One region of the Streptomyces chromofuscus genome, then DNA from elsewhere that is predicted to be linked to it. Evidence: riboswitches for the same ligand, from Rfam matches in the RefSeq annotation. Region 1 holds a riboswitch; each other region holds the start of a gene.
The links. A riboswitch is a leader RNA that binds a small molecule or an ion and turns the genes downstream of it on or off. The one in region 1 is predicted to bind cyclic di-AMP.
Positions count from the first base shown of each region.

Region 2: linked by a shared signal. The riboswitch ahead of IPT68_RS21975 (C40 family peptidase) and the one ahead of IPT68_RS27690 (M23 family metallopeptidase) in region 1 are both predicted to bind cyclic di-AMP.
Region 3: linked by a shared signal. The riboswitch ahead of IPT68_RS31770 (LysM peptidoglycan-binding domain-containing M23 family metallopeptidase) and the one ahead of IPT68_RS27690 (M23 family metallopeptidase) in region 1 are both predicted to bind cyclic di-AMP.
Region 4: linked by a shared signal. The riboswitch ahead of IPT68_RS05360 (C40 family peptidase) and the one ahead of IPT68_RS27690 (M23 family metallopeptidase) in region 1 are both predicted to bind cyclic di-AMP.

Region 1 covers NZ_CP063374.1:6,142,953-6,146,150, reverse strand. Annotated here, with positions in the region: gene IPT68_RS27695 (GntR family transcriptional regulator) at 1-634, opposite strand, end outside; gene IPT68_RS27690 (M23 family metallopeptidase) at 822-1,586, opposite strand; cyclic di-AMP (ydaO/yuaA leader) riboswitch at 1,600-1,765, opposite strand; gene IPT68_RS27685 (M16 family metallopeptidase) at 1,990-3,198, opposite strand, start outside.
Region 2 covers NZ_CP063374.1:4,842,568-4,845,765, reverse strand. Annotated here, with positions in the region: gene pcrA (DNA helicase PcrA) at 1-909, opposite strand, end outside; cyclic di-AMP (ydaO/yuaA leader) riboswitch at 1,220-1,385, shown strand; gene IPT68_RS21975 (C40 family peptidase) at 1,394-2,599, shown strand; gene IPT68_RS21970 (hypothetical protein) at 2,677-3,030, opposite strand.
Region 3 covers NZ_CP063374.1:7,097,501-7,100,698, reverse strand. Annotated here, with positions in the region: gene IPT68_RS31775 (SGNH/GDSL hydrolase family protein) at 1-609, opposite strand, end outside; gene IPT68_RS31770 (LysM peptidoglycan-binding domain-containing M23 family metallopeptidase) at 821-1,813, opposite strand; cyclic di-AMP (ydaO/yuaA leader) riboswitch at 1,817-1,976, opposite strand; gene IPT68_RS31765 (tyrosine-protein phosphatase) at 2,602-3,198, shown strand, end outside.
Region 4 covers NZ_CP063374.1:1,198,703-1,201,900, reverse strand. Annotated here, with positions in the region: gene IPT68_RS05370 (ATP-binding protein) at 1-256, shown strand, start outside; partial or broken gene IPT68_RS05365 (YbaB/EbfC family nucleoid-associated protein) at 736-822, opposite strand; gene IPT68_RS05360 (C40 family peptidase) at 1,234-1,707, opposite strand; cyclic di-AMP (ydaO/yuaA leader) riboswitch at 1,711-1,913, opposite strand; gene IPT68_RS05355 (hypothetical protein) at 2,263-2,571, opposite strand; partial or broken gene IPT68_RS05350 (ATP-dependent Clp protease proteolytic subunit) at 2,579-2,941, opposite strand; gene IPT68_RS05345 (ABC transporter permease) at 3,069-3,198, opposite strand, start outside.

The DNA of each region.
Region 1 (3,198 bases):
CGCCGCTGACGGAGAAGCGCAGCCGGTGCGCGCCGGTCGCGCGCTCGGTGTGCAGCGCCGTGATCGCCCGCGCGCGCTCGCCGTCGCCGCGCGCCACCGCGTCCACGATCGCGCCGTGCTCCGTCCAGGACTCCACAGGGCTGACGGGCGCCTCGACGGCGTACATCCAGGCGATCTTGTGCCGCAGCTGGGTCAGCATGGCGATCAGGGCGGGGCTGCCGGAGGCCTGGGCGAGCGTCTCGTGGAACCAGCCGCCCAGGGAGCGCAGGTCCTCGCTGTTGCCGCGCCTGGCCCGCTCCTGGCCCAGCCGGACCAGGCCGCGCAGCACCTTCAGATGGGCCTCGGTGCGCCGCTGCGCCGCCCGGGAGGCGCCGAGCGGCTCAAGGAGCATGCGCATCTCCAGCAGGTCGGCGGCCTCCTGCTCGGTCGGCTCCGCCACGCACGCGCCCGCGTGCCGCCGGGTCACCACGAAACCCTCGGCCTCCAGGGTGCGCAATGCCTCCCGGACGGGGACGCGCGAGACGCCGTAGCGGCGCGCGAGGAGTTCCTCGGTGAGCCGGCCGCCACGCTCGTAGACACCCGCGACGATGTCGTCCCGGATCGCCGTGCACACCGAGTGCGCCGGAATACGCATGACCGACCTCCGCCTTAATCCCCATGAAACGTCGAGATCGACGTGTGTTCCGTGACTCTATTGCAATGAGCCGGGATTTCCGACGGCGGGCTGGAATCCATGGATTTTTTTTGGACATACAGACGCACGAAACGCCGAAAGCCCCGGCTCGTGAGCCGGGGCCCGCGGGAAGCGGAGCGATCCGCCGTCAGACGCTGACGCCGTGCGAGCGGAGGTAGGCGATCGGGTCGATGTCCGAGCCGTACTCCGGGGTCGTCCGGACCTCGAAATGCAGGTGCGCCCCGGTGACGTTGCCAGTGGCGCCGGACAGGGCGATCCGCTGCCCCGGGGTGACCGTCTGGCCCACCGAGACACCGATGGACGACAGGTGGCCGTACTGGGTGTACGTACCGTCGTTCATCTTGATCACTACTTGATTGCCGTACGCCCCGCCCCAGCCGGCCTCGACCACGGTGCCGGAGCCGACCGCGCGCACGAGTGTGCCGCTCGCGGCGTGGAAGTCGACGCCGGTGTGGCTGCCGGAGGACCACAGGGAGCCACCGGACCGGTAGCCGGTGGAGACGTAGGAGCCGGTGATCGGCGGGACATGGGCGGTGAGGCGCTTGCGCTCGGCCTCACGGGCGGCACGCTCCTCGGCCTCGCGCGCCTCCTTCGCCTGCTCCCTGGCGCGCTGTGCGGCGGCGGCCTCGGCCTTCTTCTCGGCGGCCGCCTTCGCCGCGGCCTGCTTCTGGGCGGCGGCCTGGGCGTCTATCTGCTCGGCGACCGAGTCGCCGATGGAGACGACCGGGAGCAGGCCGGTCTCCTCGGCCGCGGGCTCGGTGGCGAGCGCGGGAGCGGCCAGGGTGCCGATGACTCCGGTGGTGGTGAGCGCGGCGACACCCGCCGCGTGGGCGGTGGTGCGCTTCATCCGGCTGGGACGACGGTGCTTCCCGGTGGCGCGCGTGAACGCCATGTGGTGGCTTTGTCCTTTCCTTCCCTCTCGCCTACCGGGTTAGCTGACGGGTTCGGAGCAGGAAGGTCTCCTACGGACTCCCTCGCCGCGCGCGGGCGTCCGATTCACCCCAGGGACTTCATGGTTGGGTCCCCGGCTCCCCTGGCTCGCGCCGTACGGGGACTCGGCGATGACTGTCCGGTGCCGCGGGTGCGGCGCACTGCCTGACGGACAGCCCGGATGACGCTAAACGGGACATCTTCCGATCCCCAAACGAAGAAGGGCGTTTGTAGCGCATCCCACAGGTCAGACAGGCAACCTCTGCCTCAATTGGGACATTCCCATCGCTCAACCGGCACATCAAGGGGCCCTGGTGACGGATCGGTCACCAGGGCCCCTGCACGCGCGTGCCGCCGGTCTGCCTCTACTCGGCCGTCACGACGGTGACTTCGCCGATACCGAGGGCCTCGACGGGCTCCTTGATCTGCCCCGCGTCACCGACGAGCACCGTCACCAGACGGTCCACCGGGAAGGCGCTGACGACCGCCGCGGTGGCCTCCACGGTGCCGGTCGCGGCGAGTTGCTGGTACAGCGTCGCCTGGTAGTCGTCGGGCAGGTGCTGCTCGACCTGGTCGGCCAGCGTGCCCGCCACCGCCGCCGCGGTCTCGTACTTCAGCGGCGCCACACCGACGAGGTTCTGCACGGCGACGTCGCGCTCGGCGTCCGTGAGGCCCTCCGCGGCGAGCGTGCGCAGCACCGTCCAGAGGTCCTCCAGCGCGGGGCCGGTGTTCGGTGTGTCGACGGAACCGCTGATGGCGAGCATCGAGGCGCCGCTGCCGTCGGGGGCGGAGCGCAGTACCTGGCCGAACGAGCGCACCCCGTAGGTGTAGCCCTTCTCCTCGCGCAGGACGCGGTCCAGGCGGGAGGTGAGGGTGCCGCCCAGGCAGTAGGTGCCGAGCACCTGGGCCGGCCACACGCGGTCGTGCCGGTCGGGGCCCACGCGGCCGATCAGCAGCTGGGTCTGCACCGCGCCGGGCCGGTCCACGATGACGACGCGGCCGGTGTCGTCGGCGGTCACCGCCGGCACGGGCCGCGGCTGCCCCGGGGACCCGGTCCAGGCGCCCAGGGTGTCGCCGAGCAGGGCGTCGAGGTCGACGCCGGTGAGGTCGCCGACCACCACGGCCGTGGCGGTGGAGGGGCGGACGTACCGCTCGTAGAAGGAGCGTACGGCGGCGGAGTCGATCTTCGCGACCGTCTCCTCGGTGCCCTGGCGCGGGCGCGACATGCGCGAGGTCGCCGGGAACAGCTCCTTGGAGAGCTCCTTGGCGGCCCGCCGGGCCGGGTTGGCCAGCTCGTGCGGGATCTCGTCGAGGCGGTTGCGGACCAGCCGCTCGACCTCGCTGTCGGCGAAGGCGGGCGCCCTGAGGGCGTCGGCGAGCAGACCGAGGGCCTTGGGCAGCCGGGAGACCGGGACCTCCAGGCTCAGCCGGACGCCGGGGTGGTCGGCGTGCGAGTCGAGGGTGGCGCCGCAGCGCTCCAGCTCGGCGGCGAACTCCTCGGCGGAGTGCTTGTCGGTGCCCTCGGAGAAGGCGCGGGCCATGATCGTGGCGACGCCGTCCAGGTCGGCGGGCTC
Region 2 (3,198 bases), 1.3 Mb from region 1:
GCCGGTGCCGACGAGCTCGCGGACGAGGGCGTACTGGGCGTGGTTGGTGTCCTGGTACTCGTCGACGAGGACGTGCCGGAAGCGGCGGCGGTAGTGCTCGGCGACGTCCGGGAACGCGCGGAGCAGGTTGACCGTCGTCATGATCAGGTCGTCGAAGTCGAGGGCGTTCGCCTCGCGCAGGCGTGACTGGTACAGCGCGTACGCCTGGGCGAGGGTCTTCTCGAAGCCGTCGGCGGCCTGGGCGGCGAAGTCCTCCTCGTCGATCAGCTCGTTCTTCAGGTTGCTGATCTTGGCGCTGAAGGACTTGGGCGGGAAGCGCTTGGGGTCGAGGTCCAGGTCGCGGCAGACCAGGGACATCAGGCGCTTGCTGTCGGCTGCGTCGTAGATCGAGAAGGACGAGGTGAAGCCGAGCCTCTTGGACTCGCGGCGCAGGATGCGCACGCACGCGCTGTGGAAGGTCATCACCCACATGGCGTTCGCGCGCGGGCCGACGAGCTGCTCGACGCGCTCCTTCATCTCGCCCGCGGCTTTGTTGGTGAAGGTGATCGCGAGGATCTGGCCCGGGTGCACCCCCCGCTCGGCGAGGAGGTGGGCGATGCGGTGGGTGAGGACCCGCGTCTTGCCGGAGCCGGCGCCGGCCACGATGAGCAGGGGGGAGCCGGAGTGGACGACAGCGGCGCGCTGGTTGTCGTTCAGCCCTTCCAGGAGCGCGGCGGCGTCCACGGCGGGGCGATGGGCGCCGTCTCGGTAGTAGGCGTCCCGGTCCCGGGGCACGTCGAACTTCCCGTCGAACAGATCGTCCGGAACCGGCTCCGGAGCGTAATCGTCCTCGGGCGGCGGCGGAGGCTCCTCATGGGCCCGCGGGGCCTGGAGGTCCGCCAGGAAGCTGTCGTCAAAGAGGCTGCTCATCGCTCTCCGAGTCTAGGGTGCCCCACTGACAACCCGCGGCCTCCTCGAGAACATCCCCGGGCCGGGACGCGGAACGAGGTCCCGGAGGGAGACGGGCGTCACAGGCGGGCCACCCGCGGGACGCCCTGCCCCGCCCCCACGCCGACCGGGCACTCACCGTCCGAACACGATCTCACGCGCGCCGTGACGTCTGACCGCAGGTCACGAAAATGTATCGGGCATATCACCCACCAACCTTCACAGGGGCCACACGAGTTGGCTAGCGTGCCGGTCAGGCCGCACGACCCCCACCGGCGAACGTCGCCGGGCCGCGCGGCCTCCGCCGAGTCCGGTGCGCCCAGGCGGCCGGAGCCGGGGACCCAACCGAACCTGGGGTGAATCGGCCGGCTCCCACCCGGAGCGGACCGTAGGGCAACCCTTCCGAACCACCCGCCCGAACCCGACAGCTAACCCGGTAGGCGGCAGATGGAAGGAGTCGCCTCCTTTGGCGTCGCACCGCAAGTCGCGCCCCGCGGGCGCGCGGGTAGCAGGCATACGGACCCCCGCCCTGGCCACCGCTGCCCTGACTTCCGTGGCCCTGCTCTCCCAGACCGCCAACGCCGCACCCTCGGCCGACGACAAGCCGAGCCTGGAAGAGGTCGAGAAGAAGGTCGACGATCTCTACCGCCAGGCGGAGTCGGCGACAGAGAAGTACAACGCGGCCAAGGAGCGGACCGCGAAGCAGCGCAAGCACGTCGACACGCTCCTGGACGACGTCGCCCAGCGCACGCAGAAGCTGAACGAGGCGCGCGAGGAGCTGGGGGCGTACGCCGCCGCCCAGTACCGCACCGGCGCGTCCGTCCCCGACACCGCCACCTTCCTGCTCGCCGACTCCCCGCAGGACTACTTCGACCAGACCCAGCTGATGGGCCGGCTGACCAGCCATCAGAAGAGCGCGGTCGACGAGTACTTCACCGAGCAGTCGGCGACGATGCAGAAGCGCCAGGAGGCCACCGAGAGCCTGGCGACGCTCACCGAGTCGCAGGACGAGCTGCGGACGGCGAAGGCCACCGTCCAGAAGAAGCTCGCCGACGCGCGGGACCTGCTGTCGGAGCTGACCGCCGAGGAGAAGGCCCGCCTCGCGGCGATCGAGAAGGAGAAGCAGGAGGAGGCCGCGCGCAAGGCCGCCGAGCTCGCCCGGCAGCAGGCGGAGGCGGAGGAGCAGCGACGCCAGGAAGCGGCGCAGCAGGAGCAGGAGCTGGCCCAGGAGCAGACGCAGGAGTCGGCCGGCAGCGGTTCGTCGACCACCACCGAGTCCGGTTCCGGCACCTCCGTGTCGGACTCCTCGTACGGCACCAAGGCCGAGAAGGCGCTCGCCTTCGCCCGCGCGCAGATCGGCAAGCCGTACGTGTGGGGTGCCACCGGACCCGACTCCTACGACTGCTCTGGCCTCACGCAGGCCGCGTGGAAGGCCGCCGACGTCAGCCTGCCCCGCACCACCTACGACCAGGTCAACGCCGGCACGACGGTCTCCCTCGCCGCCGCCCAGCCGGGCGACCTGATCTTCTTCTACGACGACGTCACCCACGTCGGCATCTACATCGGCAACGGCATGATGATCCACGCTCCGAAGCCGGGCACGTACGTCCGCGAGGAGTCGGTCTACTACGACGGCGAGTCCTCCATCCACAGCGTCGTCCGCCCGGCCTGACACCGGGCGCCGGGAGGCGAACGACGGGCACGCGCGCGTGCGGCGGTGTGTGCGGCACGCGCGCGTACGGCGGGACGTCAGGTCCAGAGCACGGCGATGAAGACGTTCGCCGTGGTGAGAAGCCCCACCAGGCCGAACATGCCCTTGTCCACCTTTTCGTCGTCCCGTTTCACGTAGACGAGGCCGAGGATCACGATCAGCAGGGCCAGCTTCACACCGATCTTGATGTTGTCGACGGGCTGGTCGTCGGCCTGGTTCAGGCCGACCAGGATCACGCCGGTGACCAGCATGGTCAGCGCGCCGTGCAGCATCGCCGGGACGAATCGCGCGGTGCCGGCCCCCATCGCCTTCATCTGGGTGAGGAAACCACCGAGGAGGGAGGCGATGCCGATGATGTGCAGGCCGACGAAGAGGTGGATGAGTACGTCCATGGCCGGAGCCTAATCAGGAGGTACTGAGGCCCCAGCAGGGGGGTACGGAGACCTTCTGGGGGCGTTCCGGGCCGCCCGGCACCGGGCCGCGGCCACGGGCTGCCCGGAACCTCCCGGTCGAGCACACGGTGACTGCGTACGGGCCGCACGGTGACTGCATATATGCGC
Region 3 (3,198 bases), 950 kb from region 1:
CGGCCAGGACTGCTCCGGGTCGGCGGGGACGGCGAGGCCGAGGGCCCGACCGGCACGCAGCGCCACGCGCGTGTGCCCCTCGGGTGAGAGGTGCAGCCGGTCGTGGTCCCAGGCACGGCGGTCCTGCACGGACTTGAGCGACCACAGGTCGAGCACCGGGCACCCGTACCGGTCGGCGATGGCCCGCACATGCCCGTTGTAGGTGGCGATCTTGCCGCGCAGGTGCCTCAGGAGGGGGACGCCCCGGGTGTCGAAGCCGGTCGTCACCAGCACGGTGCCCGCGGCGGCGGTCAGGGCGGCGACCGCCCGCTCGAAGCGCTCGGCGACGTCGTCCGGGTCGGTGCCGGGACGGATGATGTCGTTGCCACCTGCGCAGAACGACACCAGGTCCGGCGCGAGTTCGACGGCCCGCGGGACCTGCTCCGCCACGATCTGGTCGAGCAGCCTGCCCCGCACGGCGAGATTGGTGTACTGGAAGTCGCCCTCGGGCCGGCGGTCCGCGAGCAGTACGGCGAACCGGTCGGCCCAGCCGACGAACGCCCCGTCCGGGCCGGGGTCGCCGACGCCCTCGGTGAAGCTGTCCCCCACCGCCACGTACGACCCGATCACTGATCTGCTGTCATTCTTCGAATCGTCTGCCACGTCGGACCATGATTCCTCTTCGAATGTGACCTACGCGACCGTAGGCAAGGCTTGACGGACGGTGAGAAAGGCCACGGCCAAAGGATTGGTCAACTGCGGAATAAGGCCGTCGGCCGACCACACCGAAGGCCGGACCCGGGGAACGGGGTCCGGCCTTCGGAGCCGTGAGGGGCGTGCGTCAGCCGACGGAGACGCCCTTCGACCGGAGATAGGCGATCGGGTCGACGTCCGAGCCGTAGTCCGGCGTGGTGCGGATCTCGAAGTGCAGGTGCGGCCCGGTCGAGTTGCCGGTAGAGCCGGAGAGGCCGACCTGCTGGCCCGCGGTCACGCTCTGGCCGCTGGAGACGGACAGCGAGGACAGGTGGGCGTACTGCGCGTAGTAGCCGTCGGCGAGTTGGATGACGACCTGGTTGCCGTACGCGCCGGCCCAGCCCGCGGAGACGACCGTGCCCGCGCCGACGGCCTTGAGCGGGGTGCCGGTCGGGGCCGCGAAGTCGACGCCCGTGTGGTAGCCGCTGGACCACATGCTGCCCGCGACGCGGTAGGCGGTGCCGACGCCGACGCCGTCCACGGGGGCGGAGAAGCCGGCGGCCGGGGCGGTGTCATCGGTCTGGGTGGAGGTCGAGACCTCGGTGGTCTGCGCGGCGGCCTCGGACGCGCCGGCGGACTCGGACACGTCGGAGGACTGCGACGCCTCGGTCGAAGCGGACGACTCGGACGAGGAGGAGGACTCGGACGAGAGGGGGGACGAGGCGGACTCGTCGCTGCTCGCCGCGGCCTTCTTGCCGATGGTGAGCTTCAGACCGGGGTGGATGAGCGACGGGTCCTCGCCGACGACCTCACGGTTGTCCTCGTAGAGCCGCTGCCAGCCACCGCTGACGTTCTGCTCGTCGGCGATCTTCGAGAGGTAGTCGCCGACCTTCACCGAGTACGTCCGCACGCCCGCCTTCTCGGCGGTGGACTTCTTCACGGCGGCGTTCTGCTGGACGGCCGTCTTGCCGGCCGGGGCGGACTGAACGGCCTTTTCCGCGGCGGTCTCGGGAGTGGCGGCGTGGGCGCCGGCGGCCCCCATCAGCGGGAGGGCGAGTGCGGCGCCACCGGTTCCGGCGACGGCGATGGAACGGGTGAAGCGCTGGGTCTTCGGACGGCGGTGCTTACCCTTCGCGGGCATGGGCGAATTCCTCTCCGGCGCCTGCGAGGTGAGCTGTCGGGTGCGGACTGGAGATGTCCGGCCGCGCCGAAACGCGGCTGTACCCCGAGCCGTTCCGGAGACCGGAACAGGCGTTTCTACCTGTGGGTCCCCCGCTCCTGCCGAACACGGGTGAGTTTGCGCGGGCACCGGGCGGCGGCAGGATTCGGCGTCCGCCCGGATCGGTGTGGAACGTAAGCGAGCAAGACGCAAAGGGACAAGCAAGAGGTTCCGCAGGAACGCCGTTTTCGTGATCCGTTCACCCGAATTCCGGTCACACTCCGTGTATTACGGCGCCGCTCTTTTCCGTAAACGCCCTTGATAGCCTCAGGGATTACGTGCACCTGCCAGGCGACGCTCGGTCACGAATATGACGCTGCTCACTGAGCCTGCTCCAGCTTTCAGCGAAACCAGGCGAGTTCGGCCTAAAGGGCCAATTCAGACAGAGGGCTTAGATGGGGCACGGCAGGAAAACAGCCGCATCGATGCCGTTCTGCAGAGCTCGCCAATAGTCGAGCCGATTGACCCTTTACGTCCGATTTGATGCCTCTTCGTACGTCAAGTGCTGGACTCCCTCGATCGGGTTCCGGGAGTCCGCTCACGCGCGGGGACGATCGGGGTCCGGGACCTGGGGGGCAATGCCTGCGGACAACTCCTTCAACTCCCCGTGACCGCCTGTGGACAACTCATTGCCCGAGGAATCCGTGTCGTATCGTCAAGGCGTGCCCGTCGACGAGCCGCGCCGACGGGGCCGATGGGAGGGAGCCCCCGTGACGCAGCAGGTGCCGTCGACCGAGCCCGAACTGGCCGGAGTGCGCAACTTCCGCGACGTGGGCGGACTGCCGACCGTGGACGGGCGCCGGGTACGGCACGGGGTGCTGTTCCGCAGCGGTCACCTCGCCCACGCCACGGCCGAGGACGCCGCGTTCCTCGCCTCCCTGGAGCTGCACACGATCTTCGACTTCCGCAATGCCGCGGACCAGAGGCTGGAGGGCCCGGACGTCGAGCTGCCGGGCGTGCGCAACGTCAACCTGCCCCTGACGGACCCGGCGGACGGCGCCGAGTTCTGGCAGATGGTCCGGGACGGGGACGTGGAGCAGCTGCGCGGGATCCTGGCGGACGGCAGGGCCGCGGACCGGATGATCACCTCGTACCGCGCGATCATCAAGGAGCGCACCGCCGAGCACTCCCGGGTGCTGCACGCGCTCGCCGAGGACAGCGTCCCCGCGCTGATGCACTGCGCGGCGGGCAAGGACCGCGCAGGGCTGTCGATCGCTGTCACGCTGCTCGCGGTGGGCGTGGAGCACGAGGCGATCCTCGCCGACTACCTGGAGTCCAACGCCAAGCACCGCCGCTACAAGGTGCAC
Region 4 (3,198 bases), 4.9 Mb from region 1:
CGCCATGGAGCTCGACCGCGACGAGCAGCTTCGCATCGGCGTGACCGACAGTCACCCCCGTTTCCCGAAGCGGCTCCCGGCCGCCGTCCAGCAGGACAACGGCCGCGGTCTGGTCATCATCCGCTGGCTGACCGCCGAGTGCGGCGGCCGTCTGAGAGTCCGCCCGACCCGTGAGGGGGGCAAGACGGTCTCCATCGAGCTGCCGTGGACGGTACCGGCACGACCGATCCCGCTGGCGGGCCAGCAGGAGACTTAGGCCGCCGGCGAGCGGGGTCAGTGTGCCGGGGTGGGCGTCGCCGGTGTCGGGTCAGGAGTCGTCGTCTTCCGGGCCAGGGGGGCATTGTCGCCCTCGGGCCAATCCTCGGAGGCCACCGCGTCAGACGTCGTCGGCTCCCGGCCCGGGCGCCGGCCGCTTCCGGGCCGGGCGTCGTCGTCCACGGCCGAGCGTCGTCGGCCTCGGAGTGGGCATCGTCCGCTTCCGGGCCGGGCGTCGGCCGTTCTCCGGCCGGGTGCGGGCCGCTGGGCGCGGCGGAGGCGTTGTGGAGCAGGGCGTGGGGGCCGTCTCGCCGGAGTGGTGCGGGATCGAGATCGTCCGGCGCACCGAGCCGCCGACAGCGGGGGCACCCAGACCGGCGTGGCCGCCGTACGCGCCACCAGCTCCGGTACGACCCTCATCCCGAGCCCGCACCGACCGGCGCGCACACCACGGCGTCCCCGGTGTCGCGGTCGGCGCCGCAGACCGGGGATCCCACCGCCGCCCAGCCCCTGCGCCAGCGGGCCCAGCTTCTGCCGCTGGAGGGTCTGCGCGTTCTCGTTGGCCGCGGGCCGGCGACGCACCCGCGTGGGGCGGTGTCGGACCGACGCCCTGCCGGGTCGGATGGTCCGGCGCCCTGCTGAGCGCAGCCTCTGCCGCTGGAGGGTCTGCGCGTTCTCGTTGGCCGCGGGCCGGCGACGCACCCGCGTGGGGCGGTGTCGGACCGACGCCCTGCCGGGTCGGATGGTCCGGCGCCCTGCTGAGCGGTGGCTGCCCGGCCGGGAGCCGGCGCCGCCGAGGGCATGACGGCTGCTGCTGGGCAGGCCGCAGGCCGCTCGCGCCCTGGAGGGCGGCACGGGCGCCGCGCTGACGGTGCTGGGTGCCGCCGCCCCGCCACGGGAGGCGGGACGCGGCCTGAGCCCGCGTCAGGGGCCGGGACGGCGGCGGCGCGTCAGGGGCGCCACCACCGCCCCCAAGGGTTACTTGACGCGGCCGTACCACACGCTCTTCGTCCAGATCTTCTGCAGCCTCACCACGTCCCCGGTCTTCGGGGCGTGCCAGATCTTCCCCTTACCGGCGTAGATCCCGACGTGGTACACGTTCGACCCCGAGTGGAAAAACACGAGGTCGCCGGCCTTGCGGCTCCTCGCCGAGATGTGACGGGTCTTGTTGTACTGCTGAGCGGCCGTGCGGGGCAGCTTCTTGCCCGCCTTCTTGTACGAGTACAGCGTCAGGCCGGAGCAGTCGAACCGGCGCGGACCGGTGGCGCCCCACCTGTACGGGGAGCCCTTCTTCGAGGCCGCGACCTGGAGGGCCTTCGTCGCCGGCGTGGCGGCCGCGGCCTCCGGGGCGAAGCCCGGAGCCACGACGGAGCCGCCCACCGCGGCGAGGGTGAGGGCCGAGGCCGTACCGGCGCGGGCCATGAGCGACGGGACACGATTGAGCGCGGTCATGCGCAACCCTTCGTCAGCCGCCTGTGAAGGATGACCTGTCGGATTCGGGCTGGCGAAGTTGCCCGGCCGCGGTGTCGCGGCTTCACCCCAAGGGCCGCTCGGAACGTGTGCTCCGGCGACCCGTCGTGCTCGGGTCCTCCACTCCTGCCGATCCACTCCTGTCGACCGGTCATCCGGGCGGCGGCAGGATTCGGCGTCCGCCCGGACCGCCCCGCCGCGGTGGCGGGGGCTTGTCGTCAGTCAGGGATCTTGGCTTACACAAGTCCGAAAATCCCAACGCAACCGGGGATTTGTGGCGTTACTCACCACTCACCCGTTCGGGTGGACAGTCTGGTGTGCGAACAGGTGTCAAGGGCGCCGCGCCACCCCGGACCAGGGGCGGAAGGTCGCGTTCCGCCCGCAAGCAGGTCTCGCCGCGCAACCGCAAGGGCCCCGGAACAGCACGTCAGGATCCATCGGACGGCGGTAGCCCTTTTGGTCCCTGTCGACGGCTGTCCGGACGTCCCGCCGTGTCGCCTTGCGGTCCGCGGCGACGGCGGCTGTGCCGGCCGTGCCTCAACTGTCCGAGCGCGGTGGGACGGTGATCCGCGCCGTGCGGCGTTCGCCGTCCAGCACGCGCAGCGCCCGCGCAAGGGTTCGGGCGTGGAGTTCGGTCTCGCCCCGCTGGTGCATCAGCGCGAGCGCGTCGCGCAGTTCGGCGGCCCTGCGCACCAGCGCCTGTGCGGCGCGCAGTCCACGGTACGTGTCGCCGTCGTGCGCCGGGTTGATCCGGCTGAGCAGGTCGACGACGTCCAGGTAACGGTCGATCAGCTCGCCCTCGGCGCGGGTGAGGGCAGGCAGCGGCGGCAGCTCGGGCGGCAGCATCCGCGGCTCACCGCTCGCCGGGTGCCGGGCGGGTGGCCTTGCGGTCGGGGACGATCCGGTCGATCAGGCCGTACTCCAGGGCCTCCTGCGACGTGAGGATCCTGTCCCGCTCGATGTCCGCGCCGACCTGTGCACGGGTGCGCCCGGTGTGCCGTACGAGCAGCTCCTCCAGGCGGGTGCGCACCCACGCCAGCTCCTCCGCCGGGACCGCGAGATCACTCGCCCGTCCCTCGACGGGCTCGTGCAGCGCCGGCTGACTGAGCGCCATCCGGGCGCCGGGGAGGGCGCATCGCTTGCCCGGGGTGCCGGCGGCGAGCAGGACGGCGGCGGTCGATCCGGCCTGCCCGAGGCAGATCGTCTCCACGTCGCAGGCAGACAGGAAGTCGGCGAGCAACCGCCGGGCGGCAAGCAGCCGCAACAAGTCGCCGGGCGGCAAGCCCAGCGCGGCAAAAGGCCGTGCGCCCCGTCCGCTACGGCGGGGCGCACGGCGTTCGGGGTCAGCCGGCCGGCACCGGCCTCGGGGCGGCCGCGGTGTCGTCGGCGTGGGTCGTACGCGGCCTCAGCGTGCTGCCCAGCAGCACTGCCCCGAGCCCCAGCGCGGCCCACCAGGTGAGGGTCAGCGCCGGG